4 regions of the Streptomyces cyanogenus genome follow, and region 3 is predicted to be linked to each of the others. Evidence: riboswitches for the same ligand, from Rfam matches in the RefSeq annotation. Region 3 holds a riboswitch; each other region holds the start of a gene.
The links. Region 3 has a riboswitch for cyclic di-AMP ahead of S1361_RS29010 (M23 family metallopeptidase). Riboswitches for the same ligand answer to the same signal wherever they lie in the genome.

Region 1 (6,994 bases), 2.2 Mb from region 3:
ACCGACGTGGTCACCGTGGCCACGGTCGCCCTGCTGGCCGCCGCGATCAACCGGGTGGTCCGGCGCGGCGACCGGCAGCTCGCCTCCGCCCGGGAGGTCGCCGAGGCCGCCCAGCGGGCCGTCCTGCCGGAGCCGGACGCCCGGATCGGCGGCTTCGAGATCGCCGCCCGTTACGAGGCCGCCCGGCGGGACGCGTTCATCGGCGGCGACCTGTACGCGGTGCAGGACACTCCGCACGGCGTCCGGCTGGTCGTCGGGGACGTGCGCGGCAAGGGGATGGGGGCGGTGGCCGCCGTCGCCGTGGTGATCGGCGCGTTCCGCGAGGCGGCCGAGCAGGAGGCGACCCTGGAGCAAGTGGCCGAGCGGCTGGAGCGGGCGCTGGCCCGCGAGGGCACCCGGCGCGACGGGATCGACGCCCTGGAGGGGTTCACCACCGCGGTCCTCGCCGAACTCCCGCACGGCGAGGGCCTCGTACGGATCGTCAACCGCGGCCACCCACCGCCGCTGCTGCTGCACGCCGACGGCACCCTGCGCACCCTCGCCCCCGCCGAGCCCGCGCTGCCGCTCGGCATGGGCGACCTGGGCCGGTGGCCGGACCGGGCCACCGAGGCCGGCTTCCCGAGCGGAGCCACCCTGCTCCTCCACACCGACGGCCTGTCCGAGGCCCGGGACGCCCACGGCCGGTTCTACGATCCCGAGCGGCGGCTCGCCGGGCGCACCTTCCCCGGTCCCACCGCGCTGCTCGACCGGCTCGCCGCGGAGGTGCGCCGGCACTGCGGCGGCGGCATGACCGACGACATGGCGCTGCTCGCCGTACGACGGCCCTGAGGGCCGTCACCGACGGTGAGCGGACGAGCGCCCTCCGCATAACATCTGAGTCACCATCAAAACCGGAAGTGACTGCTGAACTCTCCCGTACTCCGGTCAACTCGCCCGTTTTGGCGGAGTAGTGGCCGATAGCTCCATCGGCAAAAAGGTTAATGATCAAGCCGGACGGCTTGGAAAGTGACTGGCAGGTCTATTAACGTTCGATAACGCAGCGCGGTCGTCCCAGCCGTCACAAGAGGCGGCTCCGTGCGCACGCGCCGAATCCCGCAAGGGAACCGGGGAACCACCACCTTGGGGTGAATCACGCGGACGCCGTCGTGAACTCATGGAGTCCACGACCGGTATACGCGCGTAGGAGACCTTCCTGCTCCGAACCCGTCAGCTAACCCGGTAGGCGGAGGAAGGAAAGGAGTACGCCCGCGTGGCGTCCAACCGGCCTGCCCCAGAAGCCCCGTTCATACCGGCTCAGCGCGAGACCTTCGGCTACGGTTCCTACCGCGCCGAGGAGGGCCCCTGGGAGGAGTGGAACCCGACCGAGGACTCCGTCGCCCCGGTCCGTGGCCGGCACCGCGTCGCCAAGCAGCGGGGCGGCTTCGCGCGCAGCTCCACCGTCCTCGGCGTCGGCGTCATGGCCGCGGTCGGCGCGGGCGGCATGGCGAGCGCCAACACCGGCAAGCCGCCGGTCTCCGTCTCCCTGCCGGACCTGCCCTCCGTCGGCTCCCTCTTCGACGACGGCTCCGACGACGCCCCGGCCGCCGAGGCCACCACCACGCTCAGCAGCGTCGGCGTGGCCACCGTCGACGGCGAGCACGGCTCCGACGCGGGCGAGGCCCTGCGTAACCGGATCATGGCCCAGGCCGAGCAGCAGCAGGGCCAGGCCGAGAGCAAGGCCACCGCCGTCGCGCTCGCCGCCGCCGAGAAGCAGGCCGCCGACACCGCCGCCCGGGCCGAGAAGGAAGCCGCCGCCAAGGCCGCCGCGGCCAAGGAGAAGGCGGAGGCCGCCGCCGAGAAGAAGGCGGAGGAGGAGCGGCTGGCCCGGCTGGCCAAGCAGTACACGCTGCCGACCTCCTCGTACACGATCACCTCGACCTTCGGTCAGGCCGGTTCGATGTGGTCCTCCGGCTACCACACCGGTCTCGACTTCGCCGCCCCCACCGGCACCCTGATCAAGGCCGTCCACAGCGGCACGATCACGGAGGCGGGCTGGGCCGGCGCCTACGGCTACCGCACGATCCTCACCCTGGACGACGGCACCGAGCTGTGGTTCTGCCACCAGTCCTCGATCAACGTCAAGGCCGGCCAGAAGGTCTCCACCGGTGAGGTCATCGGCCGCGTCGGCGCCACCGGCAACGTCACCGGCCCGCACCTGCACCTGGAGGTCCACCCCGGCGGCCAGCCCACCGGGATCGACCCCATGGCGTGGCTGCGCGGCAAGGGCCTCACCCCCTGACGCCTGCGCTCCGCGCGGGACGCCGTGCAGGAATTCGACACCGGTGGCGGGATGCGATCTTCCGCCGCCGGTGTTGACCTGTCGTATGACGTCACTTCGCACACTGGGCTCTTCCGATCTCGAGGTCTTCCCGCTCTGCCTGGGCGGCAACGTCTTCGGCTGGACCGCGGACGAACAGGCCTCCTTCGCCGTCCTCGACGCCTACACGGCGGCCGGCGGCAACTTCATCGACACCGCCGACGCCTACTCCGCCTGGGTCGAGGGCAACCAGGGCGGCGAGTCCGAGACGATCATCGGCAAGTGGGTCAAGGCCCGCGGCAACCGCTCCGACGTCGTCATCGCCACCAAGGTCAGCCAGCACCCCGAGTACCAGGGGCTGTCCGCCGCCAACATCAGGGCCGCGGCCGACGCCTCCCTGCGTCGCCTGGACACCGACCACATCGACCTCTACTACACCCACTACGACAAGCCCGAGGTGCCGGTCGAGGAGATCATCGGCGCGCTCGACGAGCTGGTGAAGGCCGGCAAGGTCCGGCACATCGCCGCCTCCAACATCACCCCCGAACGCCTCCGGGCCTCCCTGGAGTTCTCCGACCGCGAGGGCCTCGCCCGCTACGTCGCCCTCCAGCCGCACTACAACCTGGTCTCCCGGGACACCTACGAGGGCCCGCTGCAGGACCTGGCCGCCCGTGAGGGCCTGGCCGCCGTCCCGTACTTCTCCCTCGCCTCGGGCTTCCTCACCGGCAAGTACCGGCCCGGTACGACCGTCGACAGCGCCCGCGCCGGCGGGGCGCAGAAGTACGCCGGCTCGGAGCGCGGCCAGCGGGTCCTGGCCGCCCTGGACGAGATCGCCGCCGCCCACGAGGCCCCGGTCGCCACCGTCGCCCTGGCCTGGCTCGCCGCCCAGCCGACGATCACGGCCCCGATCGCCTCGGCGCGGACGGTGGAACAGCTGCCGGCGCTGCTGGGGGTGGCGGAACTGACGCTGACGGATGCCGAGGTGACCCGGCTGACCCAGGTCTCCGCCTAGCCTTCCCCCACCGCGGCGGCCCGGCCCGGCGGTGCCGAACCCTCGTCGGCCGGCCGCGCCTACGTCCGGTACGGGTTGTACGCGGCGTACGGCACCGCCGGGTACCCGTACGGCGCCGCGCCCCAGTGCGCCGGCGCCGGTACGGAGGCCCGGCTCGCGTACTCCAGGGCCGGCCGGGCCACGTGCCTGCGCTTCCACAGCTCGTCCAGCAGCTCCCGCTCCCGTACGACGAAGTCGGCCCCGGTCTTCCCCGCCCGCCCCCGGTGCCGCAGGAAGGCCAGCGCGGTGGCGTCCGCCTCGTACCGGGCGACCTCCCGCGCCGCCGGGCGCCCCTGGTGGTGCCGGGCGTAGTCCCGGGCCATCCGGCGTGCCCGCATCGACCCGAGCGCGAACGGCTCGGCCGGACCCAGCCACCCGGCGAGCACATACGCCGGCAGCTCCGCCCGCACGGTGCGCAGCTCCCGCTGCCGGGTCCAGATCGCCAGCCAGGTCAGCAGCGCGAACGCGGGCACCATGAAGGCGCCGTAGACGGCGAAGAAGCCGTACTCGCCGAAGGTGGAGGAGCCGTTCCAGAAGGCGTGCATGCCCATCGCGAGCAGCAGGCCGCAGACCGGCAGCAGGATCCGCCGCAGGTGCTGCCGCTCGGCGGACAGCGCGGCGATGCCGAAGCCGATGCCGGTGAGCACGGTGAACAGGGGGTGCGCGAACGGGGACATCACGATGCGCACGAAGAAGGTGGCGGCGGTGACGGAGGCGATGCCGCGGTCGCCGGTGAGCTGGTCGGTCCCGAAGGCCGTACCGAGGTAGAGGATGTTCTCGGTGAACGCGAAGCCGGTGGCGGTGACCCCCGCGATCACCACCCCGTCCACGATCCCGGTGAAGTCGCGCCGGCGGAAGAGGAAGACCAGCAGCACGGCGGCGGCCTTCGCGGACTCCTCCACGATCGGGGCTATCACCGTCGCGCCGAGCGTGTCGGCGCCGGCCGGGTCCGCCGTCGAGGTGGCTATCCACTTGGTCGCGAAGCTGTTGGCCACGATCGCTATCAGCGCCGCCGCGCAGGCTCCCCAGGCGAAGGAGAAGACCAGGTTCCGCCAGGGGCCCGGCTGAACCCGGTCCAGCCACCGGAAGGCGGCTATCAGCCAGGGCACGGGCAGCACCGCCAGCCCGAGCCCGACGAGGAAGCCCTCCGTGCCGGTCTGCCGCCGCACGAGCGCCAGGATGACCAGGCCGGACAGCACCAGCAGGGAACTCAGTGCTCCGTACCGCACCCACCTGCGCTGCCACCAGTGCGGGTGGCGGAGCACACCGTCGCCGGGGCTCGGGGAGTACGTCGGAAACGGAGGACTGGTGGCCACGGCATCGACCCTAACGGTGGCGGGACGAGGGGCTGGAGCGGATTACCGGTCCTGCCCGGCGGTGCTGTGCGGAACGCGCCGGAACAGCAGGTCTCGCACCACATGTCCCTTGTCCAGTCCCTGTCCCTCGAAACGGGTCAGCGGCCGGAAGTCGGGGCGCGGCGCGAAGCCGCCGTGCGGCTGGGTGTTCTCGAAGTCGGGGTGCGCGGTGAGCACCTCCAGCATCTGCTCGGCGTACGGCTCCCAGTCGGTCGCGCAGTGCACGATCGCGCCGGGCTTCAGCCGCGTCGCGGCGAGCGTCAGGAACTCGGGCTGGATGAGCCGCCGCTTGTGGTGCCGCTTCTTGGGCCACGGGTCGGGGAAGTAGACGCGCAGCCCGTCCAGCGCGTCCGGGCGGAGCATCTCCCGGAGCAGGATGATCGCGTCGCCGTTGCCCACCCGGACGTTGGACAGGCCGTTGCGGTCCGCGAGGTTCAGCAGGTTCCCCTGGCCCGGGGTGTGCACGTCGACGGCCAGGATGTTGGTGTCCGGGTCGCCCGCGGCCATCTGCGCGGTGGCCTCGCCCATCCCGAAGCCGATCTCCAGGACCACCGGGTGGTCGTTCCCGAACAGCTCGCCGGGGTCGATCACCCGCTGCCCGTCGATGTCCAGCCCCCACAGGGGCCACAGCCGCTGCAGGGCATCGGCCTGCCCGGCCGTCACCCGGCTCCGCCGCGGCTGGAAGCTGCGGATCCGCCGCTCGAAGTGCGACCCGGCGGGATCCGCCTTGGGGCCGTCCGGGAAGCGCGGCTCCCCCTTCGCCCGGGTGTGCCGGACGGGGACACCGGGGGCGTGGGGTGCCGAGAGCGGGGCTTCGGGGGTGTTCAGCGAGTCAGACACAGTAAGACCGATTTTACGGCGCCCCGCGCGGGTGCCCGCTCAGCCGGCCGCCGCGAGCATCTCCAGCACCCGGCGCCCGACCTCCCGCCCGATCGGCAGCGAGGCCGTCGCCGCCGGGGACGGGGCGTTGAGCACGTGCACCGCCCGCGCTCCCTCCCGGATCAGGAAGTCGTCCACCAGGGTTCCGTCCCGCAGCACCGCCTGCGCCCGCACCCCGGCCGGAGCCCGCACCAGATCCCCGGCCTCCACACCGGGCAGCAGTCGGCGCACGGCCTCCAGGAACGCGCCCTTGGACACCGACCGGCGCAGCTCACCCGCCCCGTACCGCCAGTGCCGCCGGGCGATCGCCCACGAACCCGGCCACGCCAGTGTCCCGGCCAGCTCCCGGGGCCGTACGACCCCCCAGCCGTACCCCTCCCGGGCCAGCGCCGGCACCGCGTTCGGGCCGATGTGCACGCCTCCGTCGATCCCGCGCGTCAGATGCACCCCGAGGAACGGGAACGCCGGGTCCGGCACCGGATACACCAGCCCCCGCACGAGCTCCGGCCGCGCCAGCTCGTAGTACTCCCCGCGGAACGGCACGATCCGCACCTCGGGCTCGTCGCCGGTCAGCCGGGCCACCTCGTCGCAGTGCAGCCCGGCGCAGTTCACCAGCACGCGCGCCCGGACGACGTCCCCGCCGGCGGTGAGCACGGCCACGCCCCGCTCCGGGCGCCGGTCCACCCGCACGACCCGCGCGCCGTACCGGATCTCCGCCCCGGAGGCCCGCGCCAGCTCCCGGGCGACGCCCACGAAGTCGCACACCCCGGTCGTACCGACGTGTATGGCGGCCAGGCCCCGCACCTCCGGTTCGTACTCGGTGATCTGGGACGGCCCCAGCTCCCGCACCGGAATGCCGTTCTCGCGGCCCCGCTGCACGAGTCCGTGCAGCCGGGGCAGCTCCTCGCGCTCGGTGGCGACGATCAGCTTGCCGGTGACGGCGTGCGCGATGCCGTACTCGGCGCAGAACTTCACCATCTCGGCGGCGCCCCGCACCGCGTACTGCGCCTTGAGGGAGCCCGGGCGGTAGTAGATCCCGCTGTGGATGACCCCGCTGTTGCGCCCCGTCTGGTGCCGGGCCGGTCCCGGTTCCTTCTCCAGCACGATCACGCGTGTGCCCGGCGTGGCCCGCGTGATCGCGTACGCCGTCGACAGCCCGACGATCCCCCCACCGATCACGAGCACATCACAGTCGTACGCCCCGGCCCGCACCTGCACCACCTCCGCCTCCGATAGTGCACTGCGCCACTGACAACCGCTTCAAACGTGTCCCGAACGGGCGCGGAGGACCGCGCGACGAGTCACCGCGCATCCGAGGCCCCGGGAGGGCGGCGACCCGGCGGCGACTCTCACGCCGGCGCCATCAGGAGAGGCCGGGCCCGCTCGCGCAGCTCGACCACCCGCGGCTCGTCC
Region 2 (6,994 bases), 1.3 Mb from region 3:
GGAAGGGTGCCGTCCTGGAAGGCGCCGGTGAGGATCTGGCGGCGTAGCAGGTCGGCGAGCTGCCGGGCCCGGTCCGCACGCAGCCGGCGCCGTGCGCGGTGGGCGGCGACGGTGCTCGCGGCGCCCTGCCCGGCATGGTCTCGGGGGCGGTCGGTGGGTGGCATGGCTGGAACCATACCTAGGTGGTAGGGAATGGTGTGTTGCTGGAGTGTTGCGCCAGGTGCGGCCACCGGGGGAAAGTCGCTGAGCTGGGCTTTTCCGTCCGGCGGGGCAAGATCTGCCACCCGGCGGGGGCGGTCAGGACAGTGCCGTCAGCCCCGGGGCGAAGGTGATCAGCAGCGGCAGCAACGGCACCAGCGCGGCCACCGTCGTCGTCAGGGCCCGGTGCCGGAGCAGCAGCCGCGGCGGCGGTTCCAGCAGGCGGTCGACGCGCTCGCCCAGGAGGCGGCGGCTGGAGTCGCAGGAGAGGACGCCCCGGTGCTGGTTCAGCTCGATCAGCGCGAGGGCCGTGGTGAGGTGCCCGCAGCGCCGGGACGCCGTGTCGTCGGCGGCCAGCTCGACCAGGCGGTGCGTCTGGTCGCAGAAGTGGGCGAAGAGCGGCACGCGCGGGAAGCCGGTGGCGAGTGCGGTGGACAGGTGCAGCAGCCAGTCGTGGTGGGCGCGCGCGTGTCCGCGCTCGTGGGTGAGGACGGCGTCCAGCTGGAGGTCGGTGAGGCGGTGCAGCGCCCCTGTGGTGACGACCAGTTGCGGCGGGTGGCCCGGCATCCACCAGGCGTCCGGGTACTCGTCCTCCAGCACCAGCATCGGCCCGCGTGCCGCGGGCAGCCCGGCCGGCAGCTCGGGGGCGCGCTCGCGCAGGTGCGCCCGGGCCTGGCCGCGGCTGCGGCGGGCCTCGACGAGTTCCCGGGCCAGCATCGCCGTCGTCCAGGCCGCCCCGCAGGCCAGCAGCATGGTGAGCACGGCGGCCCACACGGGCGCGGTGGACAGGTCGTACGCGGCGGTGACGGCGGGCGGGGCGGGTGCGAACACGTGGTCGCGGACGGTGTGGAAAACGGCCGCCGCGCCCAGGACCAGTGCGGTCAGGCAGCACAGCAGGACGGTGGCGACCAGGCACTGCCACACCCACAGCGCCACCACGGGTTCCCGCTCGGGCCAGGCGGCACGGGTCAGCGCGCGCGGCGCCGGTACGGCGGCCGTCAGGGCGACGACGCTCAGCAGGAGCAGGCAGACGGTCATGCCGGGGCTCCGGTTCCTGATCGGAGAGGTGTGCGGGTGTCGGTGGTGCCGGGCACGCGTCACACGACGGCGGCTCGCGCGTGGTGCGTGTCCCCGTCAGTATGACGAAGACCGGCGCCCCGAGTCAGGTGTCGGCGACGATCCCGCCACACCGCGGCACGCGCGCGGGCGAAGCCGCGGAGACCGGGTGCCGACAGTGCCGGCGTCGCACCGGCACGCGCGTGTGGCCGATTCCCGCAGCACCACGCGCGCGTGCCAGGGCGGCCACCGGCACCCAGGGCCCTTGCCGCGCGGTCACTGCCGCAGCGCCCCGCGCACCGCCCCGAGCGTCTCGTCCTCGGTCGCTCCCAGGGCCCGTGCCTGGGTGACGAAGGTCCTGGCCAGCGCCGCGAGTTCGGCGGGGTCGGGGCGGTGCGTGCCGGTCGGCGGGACCGCCACGCGCGTTCCCGCGCCGCGCCGGGTCCGGATCAGCGAGGCCGCCTCCAGTTCGCGGTAGGCGCGGGCGACCGTGCCCGCCGCCAGACCGAGGTCGGCGGCCAGCTGCCGCACCGGCGGCAGGCGTTCGCCCTCCCGCAGCCGGCCGGTGCTGATGAGCGCGGCGAGCTGGGCGCGGATCTGTTCGTAGGGTGGTACGGGACTGGTGGTGTCGACCCGTACGGCGGCGCTGCTCACCGGCGGTCCCCGGGGGCCGGCCGCCGCGTCCGCCCGCCGTGCCCCGCGCCGGCGGCGCGCCGGGGCCAGGAGGCCCGCGGCGAGCACACGGTGACCAGCATCCACGGCACGGTCACCAGGGCCACCGCGGCCAGCGGCCACAGCACCCAGTTGGCCACGGTCCCCACCGCTCCGTCGCACGTGACGCTCATCAGCGCGCCGGACGCCGTGGAGGCGGCCCCCAGCAGGGAGGCGGACACGACGAGGCCCCAGGCCGCGACGACGGCCAGGCTGCGGTCGCGGCGGGACTGTTCGTCGCCTGGGCGGGTGGCGATCCGCCGCAGGGACCAGCCGCAGGCGGCCGTGGCGACGGCGAGGGAGCCCAGCATCGGCAGGGCGTAGTGCGAGCCCGGCCAGGGGCCTGCGGACTGGGACAGCAGGCGGGAGCCCGTCGCGTCGGCGGCCCGCGCGCAGTGCACGGTCAGGGACCGGCCCGCGCGCCCCAGGTCGTCCGGCGAGGCGACCGCGCTCGCGACCGCGAGCAGCAGGACGAGCGCGCCCGCCAGGGCGAGGAGCAGCGCGGTCATCCGGGGCGGGACGTGGTCGCGGACGCGGCGCGGGGCGAGGCCGGCCGTGCGGACGGCGCCGCGGGCCTGCGGGGTCAGGGCGTCGCCCGCCAGGACGCCGGCCACCGTGCACAGCCCGAAGGCGGGGATGGCGTACAGGACTCCGTCGCCGCCCGCCCGCAGGGTCAGCCATCGCTCGGCCAGTGCGCCGACGAGCAGACCGGTCCAGCGGGCGTACCGGTCGACCGGTGCGCGGGACGCCGGAACGGTGGCGCTCAGTTCGGTCTCACTCATGACAAACCCCTCTGACAGCACACTCTTGTACTCACCGCTTGTATCAAGCGGCGAGTACAAGATGGCGGTCACAGACGAATTGTGTCAACTGCTTGCTACAAGCGGTCCGGAGGTCCAGTCGCCACGGGACGGACCTCGGGTCACCCCGCGACGACCCGCCCGCTCACCTCGCCCAGCCCCACCCGGCGCCCGTCCGCGCCGGGGGCCCACGCCGACAGCGTCACCACGTCCCCGTCCTCCAGGAACGTCCGCTTCCCGTCGGGAAGTTCGAGGGCGTCGCGGCCGTTCCAGGTCAGCTCCAGCAGCGAGCCGCGCTGGCCTTCGGCCGGGCCGCTGACCGTGCCCGAGCCGTACAGGTCGCCCGTGCGCAGCGAGGCGCCGTTCACCGTCATGTGGGCGAGCTGCTGGGCGGCGGTCCAGTACATGGTGGAGAACGGCGGCTCGGAGACCACGTGACCGTTGATCGCGACGGAGATGCGCAGGTCGTAGCCGCCGGGCTCCGCGCCGGGCGCCGAGTCGTCCAGGTAGGGCAGCAGCGGGTGCGTGCGCTCGGGGGGCGCCACGCGCGCGTGCTCCAGCGCTTCCAGCGGGGTGATCCACGCCGACACCGAGGTCGCGAAGGACTTGCCGAGGAACGGGCCGAGCGGGACGTACTCCCAGGCCTGGATGTCCCGCGCGGACCAGTCGTTCAGCAGGCACAGCCCGAAGACGTGCTCCCGGAAGTCGCCGAGCGCGACCGGGCTGCCCAGCCGTGACGGCACGCCCACGACGAAGCCGACCTCGGCCTCGATGTCCAGCCGCACCGACGGACCGAAGACGGGCGCGGGGTCGCCCGGGCCCTTGCGCTGCCCGGACGGCCGTACGACGTCCGTGCCGGAGACCACGACCGTGCCGGAGCGGCCGTGGTACCCGATCGGCAGGTGCTTCCAGTTGGGGGTGAGGGAGTCCTCGGCGTCCGGGCGGAAGATCTGGCCGACGTTGCGGGCGTGGTTCTCCGAGGCGTAGAAGTCGACGTAGTCCGCGACCTCGAAGGGCAGGTGCAGCGTCACCTCGGACAGCGGGTGGAACAGCGGCTCCACGGCCTCGCGGTGGGCCGGGTCCGTGACCCAGGCGGTGACGGCACGCCGTACGTCGGACCAGGTGGCACGGCCGGCGGCCAGCAGCGGGTTGAGGGTGGGCCGGGCGAGCAGCGCCTGGTGGGGCGAGCCGAGCGCGGCGGCCGCGGCGCCCGCGTCGAGGACGTGGTTCCCGAGCCGGACGCCGATCCGCCGCTCCGTGCTGCCGGAGGGCGAGAACACGCCATAGGGGAGGTTGTGCGGACCGAAGGGGTCGCCCTCGGGGACGTCGAAGGGGGGCATGGGGTGCTGCCTCACTCTCATCGGGCCATGCATGGCACTGCGTTCCATGTGGTCGGGCCACACGTTACGACCCACTCGCGTGTCTTGGGCAGTGCCTCACGTGGTGATCGAAAGGTCGCTCGCTCAGCGCCTAAAGAGTCGTTGATGTCCTGACAAGACATGTTTGAGCGGTTGATTATGGCTTGGCGCCCCTTCGGGCGGCCGGAGCCGAGGTGCGTCCTGCACCTCGGCCGGAGCCGAGGTGCAGGACGGCAGTCCCGTGCTCACCGTCCCACCTGGCGAAGCACCCGGCCGCGGCCCAGGGTTGGCCCGGGTCCCGCGGCGGCAGCGCCATCGGGGCGTCTGCGCAGGCGACTTGGGGCGCACCAGTACGCAAGTGCGTGGATCGGCCCGTGAGTCGGCGGGGCGCGGTGTCCGTATTCTCTGATCATGGCACCCACCCCGGCATATGCACTCATCGCCACCGACCTGGACGGCACGCTGCTGCGCGGCGACGACACCGTCTCCGACCGGTCGCTCGCCGCGCTCGCGCGGGTGGCACGGGCCGGCGCCCGGCATCTGGTGGTGACGGGCCGCCCGGCCCCGCGGGTACGGCCGCTGCTCGCGGACCTCGGCTGCACGGGGCTCGCGGTGTGCGGGCAGGGAGCACAGGTCTACGACGCCGGCACCGACCGCCTGCTGTGGTCGGTCCGGCTGGACCGGGAGCTGGCCGAGACCGCGCTCGGCAAGATCGAGGCGGAGGTGGGGCAGGTCTACGCGGCGGTCGACCAGGACGGCGTCGACGGGCTCACGCTCATCGAGCCCGGCTACCGGATGCCTCATCCGACGCTGCCCGCGGTGCGCGTCGGCCGGCGCGACGACCTGTGGGCGAAGCCCATCAGCAAGGTGCTGCTGCGGCACGCCACCCTGTCCGACGACGAGTTGGCGGCGGTGGCGCGCGCGGCGGTGGGCTCGCTGGCGACGGTCACCATGTCCGGGCCGGGCACCGTGGAGCTCCAGCCCGGCGGGGTGACGAAGGCGACCGGACTGGCGCTGGCCGCCGAGAGGCTGGGGATCGGCGCCGACCGGGCCATCGCCTTCGGCGACATGCCCAACGACATCCCGATGTTCGACTGGGCGGCGCGTGGTGTCGCCATGGCCGACGCGCACCCCGAACTGAAGGCGGTGGCCGACGAGGTCACCTTGTCGAACGAGGACGACGGCATCGCCGTCGTCCTCGAAAGACTCTTCCCGACCGACTGACCGGGACGTCAGTGGCGCCGGCCGCGGACCCGGTCCGGAACCGGTCAGTACGCGCCGAACACGTTGTCGATCGACCCGTACCGCGCGGCCGCGTAGTTGCAGGCGGCGGTGATGTTCGCGACCGGGTCGTAGATGTTGAACGACGTTCCGGCGACGTGGTACGCGTTGAACGTCGGGTCGATCACCTGGAGCAGGCCCTTGGACGGGATGCCCTTGGCGGCGTTGGAGTCCCAGAGGTTGATGGCGTTCGGGTTGCCCGAGGACTCGCGGATGATGTTGCGGTAGATGCCGTTGTAGGTGCCCGGGATGTGCTTCTCGGCCATGATCGCGAGCGACTCGCGGATCCAGCCGTCCAGGTTGTTGGGGTATCCGGCGGTGGTGGTGGCGGCCGTCGTGGTGGTGCCGGTGGCCGCGGAGGCGCTGGTCGCGCCGATGAGCGGCAGGGCGAGGACGGCGGCGCCGGTGCCGGCGGCGACGAGGGTACGGACGAGGCGGCTGTTGCGGGTGCGGCGGGGCTGAGCGGCAGCAGACATGGGGGTGTTCCTCTCCGGCGCCTGCGGGGTGAGCTGTCGGGTTCGGGCGGGAGGTGCCCGGCCGTGCCCTGGAGGAGGCACGGCTTAACCCCGAGCCGTCCCGGTGCGGCGTGTGCCGTCCGGCCCGGCGACTTACCTGGGTCCCCCGCTCCTGCCGTACGAATGAGTTCGTCGATGGGTTACGCGGGCGGCGGCAGGATTCGGCGTCCGCCCGACGGCCCGGAACGTATGCGAGAGCACATGTCGGGAACAAGTACTGGATTCACACAACATGCGATTTGACCTTGATCGATGCTGTATGAGGTGCTTGATCCTTTGCGGTTGCCAATCCTCAACTCGCCGACAGGACAAGGGCTCCCAGGGCTTGTTGAGGGGGGAGCGGGCAGACGGGGAGCGTGAGCCAACTCACGAAATGGCAAACTATTTCAAATCAGACATGAGGGATTAGGGCGATTAAGGCGGGAAGTCGGAGTGATGGTGGAACCTGGGGTGCGGTGTCCGTCGTTGTCGTAATGGCCGGCACGGAACGGGGGTGGCGAGAAAGGTGCGGAGGGGACACGACGGAATGTCCGGATTTCCGTTAAGTCGATAAATGTCCATCATTAACATGTGATCACCTGTATGTCGGTTGTGGTCCGGTACCGCCCAGGCTGGACCGGTGGGCGCTATCGGTGATCGAACAGGGACCGGATACGCTGACTTGAGTGAGGGCAGCGACCTATCGACAAACCGTGTAATCGCCAGCAGACACCAGCAGACAGGAGACCCCTCGTGACCGTCGTCGGGCCGTTCGGGCTGAGCGTGCGGGACCAGGCTCTGGAAGCCGATGTCCAGGCCGGATTGGCGGCTGTCGAGGAAGGCTTGCTCGAAGCCACCAAGAGCGAGGTCCCGTTCATCACGGAGGCCGCGCAGCACCTCGTACGGGCCGGAGGGAAGCGTTTCCGGCCACTCCTCGTCATGCTCGCGGCCCAGTTCGGCGACCCTTACGCGCCCGGCGTCGTGCCGTCGGCCGTCGTCGTGGAGCTGACCCACCTGGCCACGCTGTACCACGACGACGTCATGGACGAGGCGGCCGTACGGCGGGGCGTGGACAGCGCCAACACGCGCTGGGGCA
Region 3 (6,994 bases):
TGCGGCCCGACAACCGCGCGGTCCTCGTCTACGAGCCGAAGTCACCGGAGGCCGCCCCGGACGCCGGGATCCCCGACGACCCCGAGCAGGAAGCGACCGTAGAGGCGGGCCGCGACGAGACCGAGAACGAGGAGACGGCCAAGTGACCGAGCTCGCCACCATGGAGTTCCACCCCCAGCCGCAGCCCGGCGAGGCCAGGCCCTGGGCGTTCCCGGCCCCTGAGCGCACCGCGCTCGACAACGGCCTGACCGTGCTGCGCTGCCACCGCCCCGGCCAGCAGGTCGTCGCCGTGGAGGTGCTGCTGGACGCGCCGCTGGACGCGGAGCCGGCCGGCCTGGACGGCGTCGCCACGATCATGGCGCGGGCCTTCTCGGAGGGCACCGACAAGCACTCCGCCGAGGAGTTCGCCGCCGAGCTGGAGCGCGCGGGCGCCACCCTGGACGCGCACGCCGACCACCCCGGCGTCCGGCTCAGCCTGGAGGTCCCGGCCTCCCGCCTGGCCAAGGGCCTCGGGCTGCTCTCCGACGCCCTGCGCGCGCCGGCCTTCGCCGAGAGCGAGGTCGAGCGGCTGGTCCGCAACCGCCTGGACGAGATCCCGCACGAGCTGGCCAACCCCTCCCGCCGGGCCGCCAAGGAGCTCTCCAAGGAGCTGTTCCCGGCGACCTCGCGCATGTCCCGGCCGCGCCAGGGCACCGAGGAGACGGTCGAGAAGATCGACGCGGCGGCCGTACGCGCCTTCTACGACCGCCATGTGCGGCCCACCACGGCCACCGTGGTCGTCGTCGGCGACCTGACCGGCACCGACCTGGACGGGCTGCTCGGCGACACCCTGGGCGTCTGGACCGGTACCCCGGGTGAGCCCCGGCCGGTGCCGCCGGTGACCGCCGACGACACCGGGCGCGTGGTCATCGTGGACCGGCCCGGCGCCGTCCAGACGCAGTTGCTCATCGGCCGGATCGGCCCCGACCGGCACGACCGGGTGTGGCCGGCCCAGGTGCTCGGCACGTACTGCCTCGGCGGCACCCTCACCTCCCGCCTGGACCGCGTCCTGCGCGAGGAGAAGGGCTACACCTACGGCGTGCGCTCCTTCGGGCAGGTCCTGCGGTCCGCGCCGGACGGCACGGGCGCGGCGATGCTCGCCATCAGCGGCTCCGTGGACACGCCGAACACCGGCCCCGCCCTGGACGACCTGTGGAAGGTGCTGCGGACCGTCGCGGCGGAGGGCCTGACCGACGCCGAGCGGGACGTCGCCGTGCAGAACCTGGTCGGCGTGGCGCCGCTGAAGTACGAGACGGCGGCGGCCGTCGCGAGCACGCTGGCCGACCAGGTCGAGCAGCACCTGCCCGACGACTTCCAGGCGACGCTGTACCGGCAGCTGGCCGCCACGGGAACGGTGGAGGCCACCGCGGCCGTCGTGAACGCCTTCCCGGTGGACCGTCTGGTGACCGTCCTCGTCGGTGACGCGGCCAGCATCAAGGCGCCGGTGGAGGCGCTCGGCATCGGTGAAGTGACCGTGGTGGCGGCCGAGTAACGGCACGCGCGCGTGGGGCCCTGACGACCCGTAGGCCGCCAGGGCCCCTGCTGTTCCACTCGCTCCCTCAGATGCCCGTTTTGGGGCGGAGGTTGCCTGTCTGCCCTGTGGGATGCGCTACAAAAACCCGGCTGCGTTTGAGGATTGAAAGCACGCCGCCGTAGCGTCGTCCGGGCTGTTCGTCAGGCAGTGCGCCGCACCCGCGGCACCGGACAGTCATCGCCGAGTCCCCGTACGGCGCGAGCCAGGGGAGCCGGGGACCCATCGTCCCTGGGGTGAATCGGGCGCCCGCGCGGCTGCGGGGGGGGGGCCCGTAGGAGACCTTCCTGCTCCGAACCCGTCAGCTAACCCGGTAGGCGAGAAGGAAGGAAAGGACCAGCCACTTCATGGCGTTCATCTGCGCCACCGGGAAGCACCGCAAGCCCGGTCGGGTCAAGCGGACCACGGCTCAGGCGGCCGGCGTCGCGGCCCTCACCACCACCGGCGTGATCGGCACCCTCGCCGCCTCCCCGGCGCTCGCTGCCGAGCACTCCCCGGAGCAGACCGGCCTCGTCCCCGTCCTCACCGTCACCGAGGACGTCCCCGAGCAGATCGACGCCCAGGCCACCGCCCAGCAGCAGGCCGCCGAGCGGAAGGCGGCCGAGGAGGCCGCCGCGAAGGCCGCCGCCAAGCGGGCCGCGGAGGTGCGCGCGGCCAAGGCCCGTGCCGCCCGCGAGGCGGAGCGCAAGCTGCTGAACACCTTCGTCGCCCCCATCGCGCACTCCTACGTCTCCACGGGCTACCAGGCCAGCAGCTCCCTGTGGTCCTCCGGCTCGCACACCGGCATCGACTTCCACGCGGCCGCCGGCACGGCCGTCCACGCGGTGGGCTCCGGCACGGTCGTCTCCACCGGCTGGGGCGGCGCGTACGGCAACCAGATCGTGATCCGGATGGCAGACGGCATGTACACGCAGTACGGGCACCTGTCGTCCATCGGCGTCACGGTGGGTCAGAAGGTCGTCCCGGGCCAGCAGATCGGCCTGTCCGGCGCCACCGGCAACGTCACCGGCCCGCACCTGCACTTCGAGGCGCGGACCAGCCCCGAGTACGGCTCGGACGTCGACCCGGTCGCCTACCTCCGCAAGCACGGCGTGAACCTCTGACGCACCGCGCACGACCCTTCGAGGCCCCGGCTCACCGAGCCGGGGCTTTCGCCGTTTTTCGCAGTGTCCGCCGGATCCGCTGACCAAAAAATATCCATGGATTAGAGCCCGCCGTCGGAAATTCCGGCTCATTGCAATAGAGTCACGGAACACACGTCCATCGTCGACGTTTCACGGGGATTAAGGCGGAGGTCGGTCATGCGTATTCCGGCGCACTCGGTGTGTACCGCTGTCCGGGACGACATCGTCGCGGGCGTCTACGAGCGCGGCAGCCGCCTCACCGAGGAAGTCCTGGCCCGCCGGTACGGCGTCTCGCGCGTCCCCGTGCGCGAAGCCCTGCGCACCCTGGAGGCCGAGGGCTTCGTGGTGACGCGCCGGCACGCGGGCGCGTGTGTGGCCGAGCCGACCGAGCAGGAGGCCGCCGACCTGCTGGAGATGCGGATGCTGCTGGAGCCGCTGGGTGCCGCCCGGGCCGCCCAGCGGCGCACCGAGGCCCATCTGAAGGTGCTGCGCGGCCTGGTCCGGCTGGGCCAGGAACGGGCCAGGAGGGGCGGCAGCGAGGATCTGCGCTCGCTGGGCGGCTGGTTCCACGAGACGCTCGCCCAGGCCTCCGGCAGCCCCTCGCTCACCTCGATGCTCACCCAGCTGCGACACAAGATCGCCTGGATGTACACGGTCGAGGCACCGGCCAGCCCCACGGAGTCCTGGACCGAGCACGGCGCCATCGTGGACGCGGTGGCGCGGGGCGACGCCGAGCGCGCGCGGGCGCTCACCACTTTGCACGCCGAGCGTGCGACGGGCGCGCACCGGCTGCGTTTTTCCGGTGCCGCGGAGCGTGTGAGGACTTCGCAACAAGCCGTAAACATGTCGGGTCAGCGACATTAACACGGGCGCCGTATACAAAGAGGAGCTATTTCCGGGTGGGGTGTTTTCTGCTGCCCGAATTCATGGTGCCGTAATTCATGCGGGCCTTTTCCGGCGCCTGACGAATCGACGGCACGGAGGCGAGTGCGCGCATATGGCGAAGCCGCGCCGCCCCGAAAGGCGAACGCGGCTCCGGCGCTCTGTGCGGTACTCGCTCAGACGGTCTCGGGCAGCTCCTCCAGGCCCTCGGAGACCAGCTTGGCCAGCCGGTCGAGTGCGGCGTCCGCACCCTCGGCGTCGGAGGCGAGGACGATCTCCTCGCCACCCTGGGCGCCCAGACCCAGGACGGCGAGCATGGAGGCCGCGTTGACGGGGTTGCCCCCGGCCTTGGCGATCGTCACCGGGACGCCTGCGGCCGTGGCGGCTCGGACGAAGATGGAGGCGGGGCGGGCGTGGAGGCCCTCGGCCCAGCCGACGTTGACGCGGCGCTCAGCCATGTGTTGCTGCCCTTCGGTGTTCAGGGTTGTCTAGACCAGTTTCCCATATCGCGAAGCGGGTCCGGAGCGGACCTGCGTCCCTCTCCGGTGTGGCACCGGACCGCGGCCGCGGTCCGGCTTCCCGTCCTCCACAGACTGCCTCGCGCCGTTGTCGTACGCGAGCCGTACTCTGGGGCCCATGCAGACCTCGGCGGACCGGCAGGACCGGCACCAGTACCCCGCCCACTGGGAGGCGGACGTGGTGCTGCGCGACGGTGGCACCGCGCGCATCCGGCCCATCACCGTTGATGACGCCGACCGCCTGGTCAGTTTCTACGAGCAGGTCTCGGACGAGTCGAAGTACTACCGCTTCTTCGCGCCGTACCCACGGCTCTCCGCCAAGGACGTCCACCGCTTCACGCACCACGACTTTGTGGACCGGGTGGGACTCGCGGCCACCGTCGGCGGCGAGTTCATCGCCACCGTACGCTATGACCGCATCGGCACCGACGGCATGCCCGCCTCCGCGCCCGCCGACGAGGCCGAGGTCGCCTTCCTGGTGCAGGACGCCCACCAGGGCCGCGGGGTCGCCTCCGCCCTGCTGGAGCACATCGCGGCCGTCGCGCGCGAGCGGGGCATCCGCCGCTTCGCCGCCGAGGTGCTGCCCGCCAACACCAAGATGATCAAGGTGTTCACGGACGCCGGCTACACCCAGAAACGCAGCTTCGAGGACGGCGTCGTCCGCCTGGAGTTCGACCTCGAACCCACCGACCGCTCCCTCGCCGTCCAACGCGCGCGCGAGCAGCGCGCCGAGGCCCGCTCGGTACGGCGGCTCCTGGCGCCCGGCTCCGTCGCGGTCGTCGGCGTCGGCCGCGTCCCCGGCGGAGTGGGCCGCAGCATCCTCGGCAACATCCGCGACGCGGGGTACACCGGCGGTCTGTACGCCGTGAACAAGGTGTTCCCGGAGGACCTCAAGGAGATCGACGGGGTGCCCGCGCACCGCTCGGTGCGGGACATCGACGGGCCCGTGGACCTCGCCGTCGTGGCCGTCCCGGCCGAGCAGGTGCCCGCCGTGGTCGCCGAGTGCGGGGAGCACGGCGTCCAGGGGCTGGTCGTGCTCTCCGCCGGATACGCCGAGAGCGGCCCCGAGGGGCACGAACGGCAGCGGGCCCTCGTCCGCGCCGCGCGCGCGTACGGCATGCGGATCATCGGCCCGAACGCCTTCGGCGTCATCAACACCGCCCCGGACGTCCGGCTGAACGCCTCCCTCGCCCCCGAGATGCCCCGCCCCGGCCGCATCGGCATGTTCGCCCAGTCCGGCGCCATCGGCATCGCCCTGCTGTCCCGGCTGCACCGGCGCGGCGGAGGCGTCACCGGGGTCACCGGCGTCTCCACCTTCGTGTCCGCCGGCAACCGCGCCGACGTCTCCGGCAACGACGTCCTGCAGTACTGGTACGACGACCCCGAGACCGACGTCGTCCTCATGTACCTGGAGTCCATCGGCAACCCCCGCAAGTTCACTCGCCTCGCCCGGCGGACGGCGGCGGCCAAGCCCCTGGTGGTGGTCCAGGGGACCGGCACGGCACCGCAGGGCCACGCGGTACGGGCCACGCGGCTGCCGTACGCGACCGTCTCCGCACTGCTCAGGCAGGCCGGGGTGATCCGGGTCGACACGATCACCGAGCTGGTCGACGCGGGGCTGCTGCTCGCGCGCCAGCCACTGCCCGCAGGCCCGCGCGTGGCCATCCTCGGCAACTCCGAGTCGCTGGGCGTGCTCACGTACGACCGGTGCCTGGCCGAGGGGCTGCGGCCGGCCCGGCCCGTGGACCTGACGACCGGGGCGACCGCGCAGGACTTCCACCGGGCGCTCGCCGCCGCGCTGGCCGACGGCACGAACGACGCCGTCGTCGTCACGGCGATCCCCGCGATCGGGGAGGGCTCGCCCGGGGACGCCGAGCTGGCCGAGGCGCTGCGGTCGGCCGCGGCCGCCGTGCCGGGCAAACCGGTGCTGGTGGTGCACGTAGAACTCGGCGGGCTGGCCGAGGCCCTGTCGGCCGCGGCGAGCACCGCACCGGGGGCCGGCGACAGGGCGCCCGGACCCGCGGGGACGGCGGCAACCGCCCCCCTCGCCACCCCGCCCGAAGGCACCCACCTCATCCCCGCCTACCCCGCCGCCGAACGCGCCGTCCGGGCCCTCGCCGAGGCCGTGCGGTACGCCGGGTGGCGGCGGGAGGCGGCCGACCCCGGGAAGGTGCCGGAGTACGAGGACATCGACGAGAAGGGGGCCGCGCGGCTGATCGGCGAGCTGCTCACGCGCGGGCAGGGGCTCACCATCTCCGACGCGGACACCTGCGAGCTGCTCGGCAGGTACGGCATACCCGTGCGCCGGGCCCTGCCCGCGCCCACCCCGCGGGCCGCCGCCGAGGCCGCCCGCTCCCTGGGCTACCCGGTCGCCCTCAAGGCCACCGCACCGCACCTGCGGCACCGCGCCGACCTGGGCGGGGTCCGCCTGGACCTCGCGGACGAGGAACAACTGCTGCGGGCGTACACCGAGTTGACCGAGCTGTTCGGGCAGCCGGAGGAGCTGCGGCCGGTGGTGCAGGGCATGGCCCCGCGCGGCGTCGACACGGTCGTCCGTGCGGTGATCGATCCGGCGGCCGGCGCCGTGCTGTCCTTCGGGCTGGCCGGGGCCGCCTCCCAGCTGCTCGGGGACATGGCCCACCGGCTGATACCGGTCACCGACCGGGAGGCGACCTCGCTGATCCGGTCGATCCGGACGGCCCCGCTGCTGTTCGGCTGGCGTGGCTCCACCCCGGTGGACACCCCGGCCCTGGAGGAGCTGCTGCTGCGGGTGTCCCGGCTGGTCGACGACCACCCCGAGGTGGTCGCGGTCACCCTGGAGCCGGTCGTCGTCGCCCCGCACGGAGTGAGCGTCCTCGGCGCCACCGTCCGGCTCGCGCCCCCGCCGGCCCGCGACGACC
Region 4 (6,994 bases), 1.0 Mb from region 3:
CGTGACGCACCCGCCGTCCGTCCACGGTCGGCAGCCCGCCCACATCGCGGAAATTGCGCACTCCGGCCAGCTCCGGCTCGGTCGACGGGACCTGCTGCGTCACGGGGGCTCCTCCCGGTCGGTCGCCGCCGTCGCGGCTCGTCGGCGGGCGCTCAGTCGACCATACGGCATCGATTTCCTCAGGCAATGAGTTGTCCACAGGCATTGCCAGTGGGGTGCGCGCACCTGATGATGTTTGCACTTGCGCGGATCTGTTGGCACTTGTGAGGTCTCGATGGTGGACATCGCCGAAAACGGTCGTACCTGGCTCCTGTCGGGCCCCAACAGCAGTTATGCGCTGCATCTCACCGACGCGGACGAGCTGCTGCACCTCCACTGGGGGCCGCGGATCGCGCTCGTCGACGCCGAGGCGCTCGCGGTGCGCTCGCTGCCCGGCTACTGGCCCTTCGAGTCCCCGCTCGACGGCCGCGAGGAATACCCCGTCGAGGGCGGACCCCGCTTCGTCCGCCCCGCCCTGTCCGTCCGGACCGAGGAGCGGCGCGGCACCGAGTGGCGGTTCGTGTCGTACGGCACGGAGGGCGACGAACTGCGGCTGCGCTTCGACGACGACGGCGTGGGGATCACGCTGCACTACCGGATGCGCGGCGACGTGGTCGAGCGCTGGGTGACCGTCGTGAACGGCGGCCACACGCGCGTGGAGCTGCTGCGGGCCGACGCGGCCACCTGGACGCTGCCCGACCGCGAGGGCTGGCGGCTGTCCCAGCTGCACGGCCGCTGGGCCGCCGAGTCCCGGCTCACCGCCGCCCCCCTCACCTACGGCGAGAAGGTCATCGGCAGTCGCCGCGGTCACACCGGCCACCAGCACCTGCCCTGGGTCGCCCTCGACACCGACGCCACCGAGGAGCGCGGCGAGGTCTACGGCTGCGCGCTCGGCTGGTCCGGCTCCTGGCGCATCGCGGTCGCCCAACTCCCTGACGCGCGCGTGCAGATCACCGGCGGTGCCGGCCACGACGACTCGGGCCTGCTGCTCCTCGCGCCCGGGGAGTCGTACACCAGCCCGGTCTTCGCGGGCCTGTGGAGCGACGGCGGCTTCGGCGGCGCGAGCCGCGCCTGGCACGCCTACCAGCGCGCCTACGTCATCCCGGACGCCGACCGGGACCGGCCCGTGCTGTTCAACTCCTGGGAGGCCACCTTCTTCGACATCTCCGAGGAGCAGCAGCTCGCGCTCGCCCGCCGGGCCGCCGAGATCGGCATCGAGCTGTTCGTCGTCGACGACGGCTGGTTCGGCGCCCGCACCAGCGACCGCGCGGGCCTCGGCGACTGGACGCCCAATCCCGACCGCTTCCCGCACGGCCTCAAGCCCCTCGCCGACCAGGTGCACGGCCTGGGCATGCGGTTCGGCATCTGGGTCGAGCCCGAGATGGTCAACCCCGACAGCGACCTGTACCGCGCCCACCCCGACTGGGTGCAGTACCAACCGGGACGTAAGCGGACGGAACTGCGCAACCAGCTCGTTCTCAACCTCGCACGCGAGGACGTGCAGGAGTACCTGTGGGAGCGGCTGCACACCCTGCTGTCCAGCGCCCCGATCGACTATGTGAAGTGGGACTTCAACCGCTGCTTCACCGACGCCGGCTGGCCCGGGGAGCCGTACCCGCAGCGCCTGTGGGTGGACCACGTCCGCGCCCTGTACGCCCTGCTGGACCGGCTGCGGGCGGCCCATCCGGGGGTCGCCTTCGAATCCTGCTCGGGCGGCGGCGGCCGGATCGACCTCGGCGTGCTCGGCCGCACCGACCAGGTGTGGACCTCCGACAACACCGACCCGCTGGACCGGCTCGCCATCCAGCACGGGTTCACCCAGATCCATCCCGCGCGCGTGATGGCGGCCTGGGTCACCGACAGCCCCAACACCCAGCTCAACGGGCGGGTCAGCTCACTGCGGTTCCGGTTCGTCAGTGCCATGGCGGGCGTGCTCGGGGTGGGCGGAGACCTGACGGAGTGGAGCGCGCAGGAGCTGGCCGAGGCCCGGCGGTGGGCGGAGCTGTACAAGGAGATCCGCCCGGTCGTACAGCACGGCGAGCTGTACCGGCTGCGTCCCCCGGCGGGCGGCCTGGGTGCCGTGCAGTACCTCCGGGGCGAGGAGACCGTCGTCCTCGCCTGGCTCCAGGCGCAGCACCACGGCGAGCCGGTCCCGGCGGTGCGGCTGCGCGGGCTCGACCCGACAGCTTCGTACGAATGCCGTGAAACGGGCGAAGTGCATCGAGGTGCCGTGCTGCTGCACCACGGGCTGCACACCGCACTGAAGGGCGACTTGGACGCGACGGTCATCCGACTGCGCCGCATCTGAGCTATCTGTCCGAATCGATACGTTCATTCCAAGTCGGTATGTAATAAGGGGGCCTGGGGCGTCTGCGTGAGGAGCGTCATATCCGTGACCGAGCGTCGCGGGTCATGTCCACGTAATGATGGTGCGGGAGCAGGGAATTGACAGAGTGAAGGGTGCGGGAATTCACGGAGGGTGACCGCGCATTCCCGCATCCGATCACCCCGAACACCCCACGGTCGAAGGCGGATGCTTGTTTCCGTGCGTTCCACTCGCTTACGTTCGCCACCCAACCGGACGGAACGCCGAATCCTGCCGCCGTCCGGACTCCCCACTCATGACCCGTGACGGCAGGAGCGGGGGACCCACCAGGTACGACTGCCTGTCCCGGTCTCCGCGACAGGCTAGGGGTGCAGCCGTGCGCGCACGGCCGGGCAGCTCCAGCCCGAACCCGACAGCTGACCTCGCAGGCGCCGGAGAGGAACAGCGCCATGCCCGCCAAGGGTAAGCACCGACGCCCCAAGACCCCGCGTTTTTCCCGCTCCCTCGCCGCCGCCGGTACCGGTGGCGCCGCCCTCGCCCTCCCGCTCGTCGGGGCCACCGGGGCGCACGCCGCGACCCCCGCGCAGTCCGTGTCCGAAGCGGCCGTGCGGTCCCTCCCGGAGACGGCAGGCAAGACCGCCGCCCAGCCGGAGGCGGGCGTGCGCACCTACACCGTGCGCGGCGGCGACTGCCTCGCCAGGATCGCCGAGGAGCAGCACGTCAGCGGCGGCTGGCAGCGGCTCTACGACGACAACCGGCAGGCCATCGGCGCCGACCCGGCGCTCATTCACCCGGGCCTGAAGCTCAGCCTCGGCACGCAGGCCGCGCCGGCCCGCACCGAGTCCGCCACCCCGAAGCCCGCCCGGCCGGCCGCCCCGAAGCCCGCCCAGCCGGCCGGGTCCGGCACCGCGCAGACCGCCTCCGCCGGCTACACCCTGCCGGTGGCCGGCGCCACCATCGGCACCGGCTACCACGTCGCCGGCAGCATGTGGTCCAGCGGCTACCACACCGGCGTCGACTTCGTCGTCCCGACCGGCACCCCCCTCAAGGCCGTCGCCGCGGGCACCGTCGTCTCCGCCGGCTGGGGCGGCGCGTACGGCAACCAGGTCGTCCTCAAGCTCAACGACGGCCACTACGCCCAGTACGCCCACCTCTCGCAGCTCTCCGTCTCGGCCGGCCAGACCGTGACCGCGGGCCGGCAGGTCGGCCTGTCCGGCGCCACCGGCAACGTCACCGGCCCGCACCTGCACTTCGAGATCCGCACCACGCCGGACTACGGATCGGACGTGGACCCGGTCGCCTACCTTCGCGCGCACGGCGTCCCCGTCGGCTGACCCCCGTCGTCCGACTGTCCGGCACCGCCTATTCCTGGCTTGGCAAATTATTTAAGAGTGGCTCATCTCACCGTTCGTCAACCCCGGCCTACGGTCGCGTAGGTCACATCGGAAGGTGAATCATGGTCCGACGTGGCAGACGATTCGAAGAATGACAACGCATCAGTGATCGGGTCGTACGTGGCGGTGGGGGACAGCTTCACCGAGGGCGTGGGCGACCCCGGCCCCGACGGGGCGTTCGTGGGCTGGGCCGACCGGTTCGCGGTACTGCTCGCCGACCGGCGCCCCGAGGGGGACTTCCAGTACACCAACCTCGCCGTGCGCGGGAAGCTGCTGGACCAGATCGTGGCCGACCAGCTTCCCAAGGCCGTCGAACTCGCCCCCGACCTGGTCTCCTTCTGCGCGGGCGGCAACGACATCATCCGCCCGGGCACCGACCCGGACGAGGTCGCCGAGCGCTTCGAACGCGCCGTGGCCCGGCTGACCGAGGCCGCGGGAACCGTGCTGGTGGCGACCGGCTTCGACACCCGGGGCGTGCCCGTGCTGAAGCATCTGCGCGGCAAGATCGCCACCTACAACGGGCACGTCCGGGCCATCGCCGACCGGTACGGCTGTCCCGTCCTCGACCTGTGGTCCCTGAAGTCCGTGCAGGAGCGCAGGGCCTGGGACAACGACCGGCTGCACCTGTCGCCCGAGGGCCACACGCGCGTGGCGCTGCGCGCCGGACAGGCTCTCGGCCTGGACGTCCCGGCCGACCCGGAGCAGCCGTGGCCGCCGCTGCCGCCCCGGGGCACGCTGGACATCCGCCGCGACGACGTCCACTGGGCCCGCGAGTACCTCGTCCCCTGGATCGGCCGCCGCCTGCGCGGCGAGTCCTCCGGCGACCATGTCACCGCCAAGGGCACCCTCTCCCCGGACGACATCAAGATGCGCATCGCCTCGGTGGCCTGACCGGCACACCGCGCCCTGCCGCCTGCCGGGGTCGGCGGGGCGTGGCCGGGCCAGTGGTCCGGGGCGGGTGGGATGCGCGGCCGGTGGGATGCGGGGCGGTGTGCGGGGTGCGGCCCGCTCGGTCACCGTGCCCGTGCGCCCATCGTGCCTGCGTGGTCACCGTGCCCGCCCTGCGCATCGTGCCTGCGTGGTCACCGTGCCCGTGCGCTCCACCGTGCCCATGCGCCCATCGTGCCTGCGTGGTCACCGTGCCCGCCCTGCGCATCGTGCCTGCGTGGTCACCGTGCCCGTGCGCTCCACCGTGCCCGTGCGCCTATCGTGCCTGCGTGGTCACCGTGCCCGCCGTGCGCATCGCGCCCGTTGGTCACCGTGCCCCTCGGTCACCGTGCCTGTTCGGTCAACGTCTTCCGGTCCAGGCCCAGTTCCCGGGCGAGGGCGTCGTCCACCCACTCCTGTGCGCGGGAGCGCGCCACCGCGCCCGGGTACGACGTCAGCTGTACCGCCAGGCCGTCCAGCAGCGCGGTCAGCCGCAGTGCCGCGCCGGCCGGGTCCGCGCACGCGAACTCACCGGCGGCGACGCCCTCGGCGATGACCTCGGCGATCGCCGCCTTCCACTGCTTGTCCAGCTCCCGGGTGACCTCGCGCAGAGCGGGCTCGCGCAGGGCCACGGCCCAGCCCTCGATCCACAGCCGCCAGCCCTTGGCCTGCCCGGTCGGCGCGTACCAGCGCACCGCGGCCCGCAGCCGGCGCAGCGCGGTGGTCCGCCGGCCCACCACCTTGCGCAGGTGTGCGAGGTCGTCCTCGGCCGCGTACGCGAACGCGTCGGCGACCAGCTTCTCCTTGGTGGAGAAGTGGTACAGCACCAGCGCGTTGCTCACACCGAGGGCCGCGGCCACGTCGGCGATCCGCACCGCCGCCACGCCCCGCGCCTCGATCTGCCCGATGGCCGCCCGCAGCAGCTCCTCCCGCCGCTCGGCCACGCTCAACCGCACTCTTGCCACGCGCTCACCCTAGTCGTAGTCGATCGCAAGTGAGCGCTACCGGTCGCAAACGATCCCGCTCCGCCGGTCTCCGTACCGGTGTCACGGAACAGGGACGCCCATCACCGGCCGTCCGCCCAGGAGTTGACGGCGACCTCCGGGCCTCGACGGCCCGACGGGCGCGGAGCCGGCCCCCGGCATCGGTCCGGCGTACCCCTGCCTACCGGGACCGCCGGATGAGCCGACCATAATGGAGGGCCTCACCCACTCCACCGGGAGGTACCGTGACCGGTTTGCGTTCTCCGAGCTCCGGGCTCCGCGCGCTGCGGCCCGCGGCCTTCGGCGCGGACCCGGGCGGTGAGCGCCTGGCACGCATCCGCCGCTCGCCCCACTTCAGGAACGGTGTCTTCCAGAACCCCGGCGGCCCCGCCCGTACCCGCCCGTCCGGCTCCACCGTGGACCTCGCGAAGGTCTTCCTGGACAAGGACACCCGGCCGTTGCGCGCCCCCAAGGGCACCGTCCCGGTGCACCCCACCACCTTCGCCGACCTGGCCGGACCGCCCGCGACGGGACTGCGGCTGACCTGGATGGGTCACTCCAGCGTGCTCGCCGAAATCGACGGTCACCGCGTCCTGTTCGACCCCGTCTGGGGCGAGCGCTGCTCCCCGTTCCCCTTCGCCGGGCCCAAGCGGCTGCACCCGGTGCCGCTGCCGCTGGCCGCGCTCGGCCCGGTCGACGTCGTCGTCATCTCCCACGACCACTACGACCACCTGGACCTGCCCAGCATCAAGGCGCTGGCGGGCACGGACACCCTGTTCGCCGTGCCGCTCGGCGTCGGCGCCCACCTGGAGCACTGGGGTGTCCCGGCGGACCGGCTGCGCGAGCTGGACTGGCACGAGTCCACGAAGGTCGGCGGTCTGACCCTCACCGCCACCCCGGCCCGGCACTTCTGCGGCCGCGGACTGCGCAACACCCAGCACACGCTCTGGGCGTCCTGGACCGTCGCCGGCGACGAGCACCGGATCTACCACAGCGGTGACACCGGCTACTTCGAGGGCTTCAAGGACATCGGCGCCGCGCACGGCCCGTTCGACGCCACGATGATCCAGATCGGCGCGTACAGCGAGTTCTGGCCCGACATCCACATGACCCCCGAGGAGGGCCTGCGCGCCCACCTCGACCTGCAGGGCGGGGCGCCGCACGGCGTGCTGCTGCCGATCCACTGGGGCACCTTCAACCTCGCCCCGCACCCCTGGGCCGAGCCGGGGGAGTGGACGAAGGAGGCCGCCGAGGAGGCCGGCCAGGCGGTGGCTCTGCCCCGGCCGGGCGAGCCCTTCGAACCGGCCGGCAAGCTGCCCGCCGAG

Region 1: it holds a riboswitch for cyclic di-AMP, as region 3 does, so the genes downstream of both, S1361_RS19065 (M23 family metallopeptidase) here and S1361_RS29010 (M23 family metallopeptidase) in region 3, are expected to answer to the same signal.
Region 2: it holds a riboswitch for cyclic di-AMP, as region 3 does, so the genes downstream of both, S1361_RS23090 (transglycosylase SLT domain-containing protein) here and S1361_RS29010 (M23 family metallopeptidase) in region 3, are expected to answer to the same signal.
Region 4: it holds a riboswitch for cyclic di-AMP, as region 3 does, so the genes downstream of both, S1361_RS33365 (M23 family metallopeptidase) here and S1361_RS29010 (M23 family metallopeptidase) in region 3, are expected to answer to the same signal.

What each region holds. Positions count from the first base shown of each region.
Region 1 covers NZ_CP071839.1:4,239,444-4,246,437, reverse strand. Annotated here, with positions in the region: gene S1361_RS19070 (PP2C family protein-serine/threonine phosphatase) at 1-828, shown strand, start outside; cyclic di-AMP (ydaO/yuaA leader) riboswitch at 1,074-1,240, shown strand; gene S1361_RS19065 (M23 family metallopeptidase) at 1,250-2,278, shown strand; gene S1361_RS19060 (aldo/keto reductase) at 2,364-3,308, shown strand; gene S1361_RS19055 (PrsW family intramembrane metalloprotease) at 3,368-4,663, opposite strand; gene trmB (tRNA (guanosine(46)-N7)-methyltransferase TrmB) at 4,706-5,542, opposite strand; gene lhgO (L-2-hydroxyglutarate oxidase) at 5,582-6,802, opposite strand; gene S1361_RS19040 (NsdA family TPR-like regulatory protein) at 6,931-6,994, opposite strand, start outside.
Region 2 covers NZ_CP071839.1:5,115,135-5,122,128, forward strand. Annotated here, with positions in the region: gene S1361_RS23060 (GntR family transcriptional regulator) at 1-164, opposite strand, end outside; gene S1361_RS23065 (M56 family metallopeptidase) at 298-1,236, opposite strand; gene S1361_RS23070 (GntR family transcriptional regulator) at 1,531-1,908, opposite strand; gene S1361_RS23075 (hypothetical protein) at 1,905-2,747, opposite strand; gene fahA (fumarylacetoacetase) at 2,888-4,105, opposite strand; gene S1361_RS23085 (HAD family hydrolase) at 4,535-5,347, shown strand; gene S1361_RS23090 (transglycosylase SLT domain-containing protein) at 5,392-5,880, opposite strand; cyclic di-AMP (ydaO/yuaA leader) riboswitch at 5,886-6,064, opposite strand; gene S1361_RS23095 (polyprenyl synthetase family protein) at 6,652-6,994, shown strand, end outside.
Region 3 covers NZ_CP071839.1:6,434,348-6,441,341, forward strand. Annotated here, with positions in the region: gene S1361_RS29000 (M16 family metallopeptidase) at 1-146, shown strand, start outside; gene S1361_RS29005 (M16 family metallopeptidase) at 143-1,531, shown strand; cyclic di-AMP (ydaO/yuaA leader) riboswitch at 1,742-1,904, shown strand; gene S1361_RS29010 (M23 family metallopeptidase) at 1,918-2,673, shown strand; gene S1361_RS29015 (GntR family transcriptional regulator) at 2,872-3,558, shown strand; gene S1361_RS29020 (HPr family phosphocarrier protein) at 3,753-4,034, opposite strand; gene S1361_RS29025 (bifunctional acetate--CoA ligase family protein/GNAT family N-acetyltransferase) at 4,213-6,994, shown strand, end outside.
Region 4 covers NZ_CP071839.1:7,441,642-7,448,635, forward strand. Annotated here, with positions in the region: gene S1361_RS33355 (tyrosine-protein phosphatase) at 1-103, opposite strand, end outside; gene S1361_RS33360 (alpha-galactosidase) at 275-2,347, shown strand; cyclic di-AMP (ydaO/yuaA leader) riboswitch at 2,617-2,809, shown strand; gene S1361_RS33365 (M23 family metallopeptidase) at 2,815-3,699, shown strand; gene S1361_RS33370 (SGNH/GDSL hydrolase family protein) at 3,865-4,650, shown strand; gene S1361_RS33375 (TetR/AcrR family transcriptional regulator) at 5,031-5,651, opposite strand; gene S1361_RS33380 (MBL fold metallo-hydrolase) at 5,915-6,994, shown strand, end outside.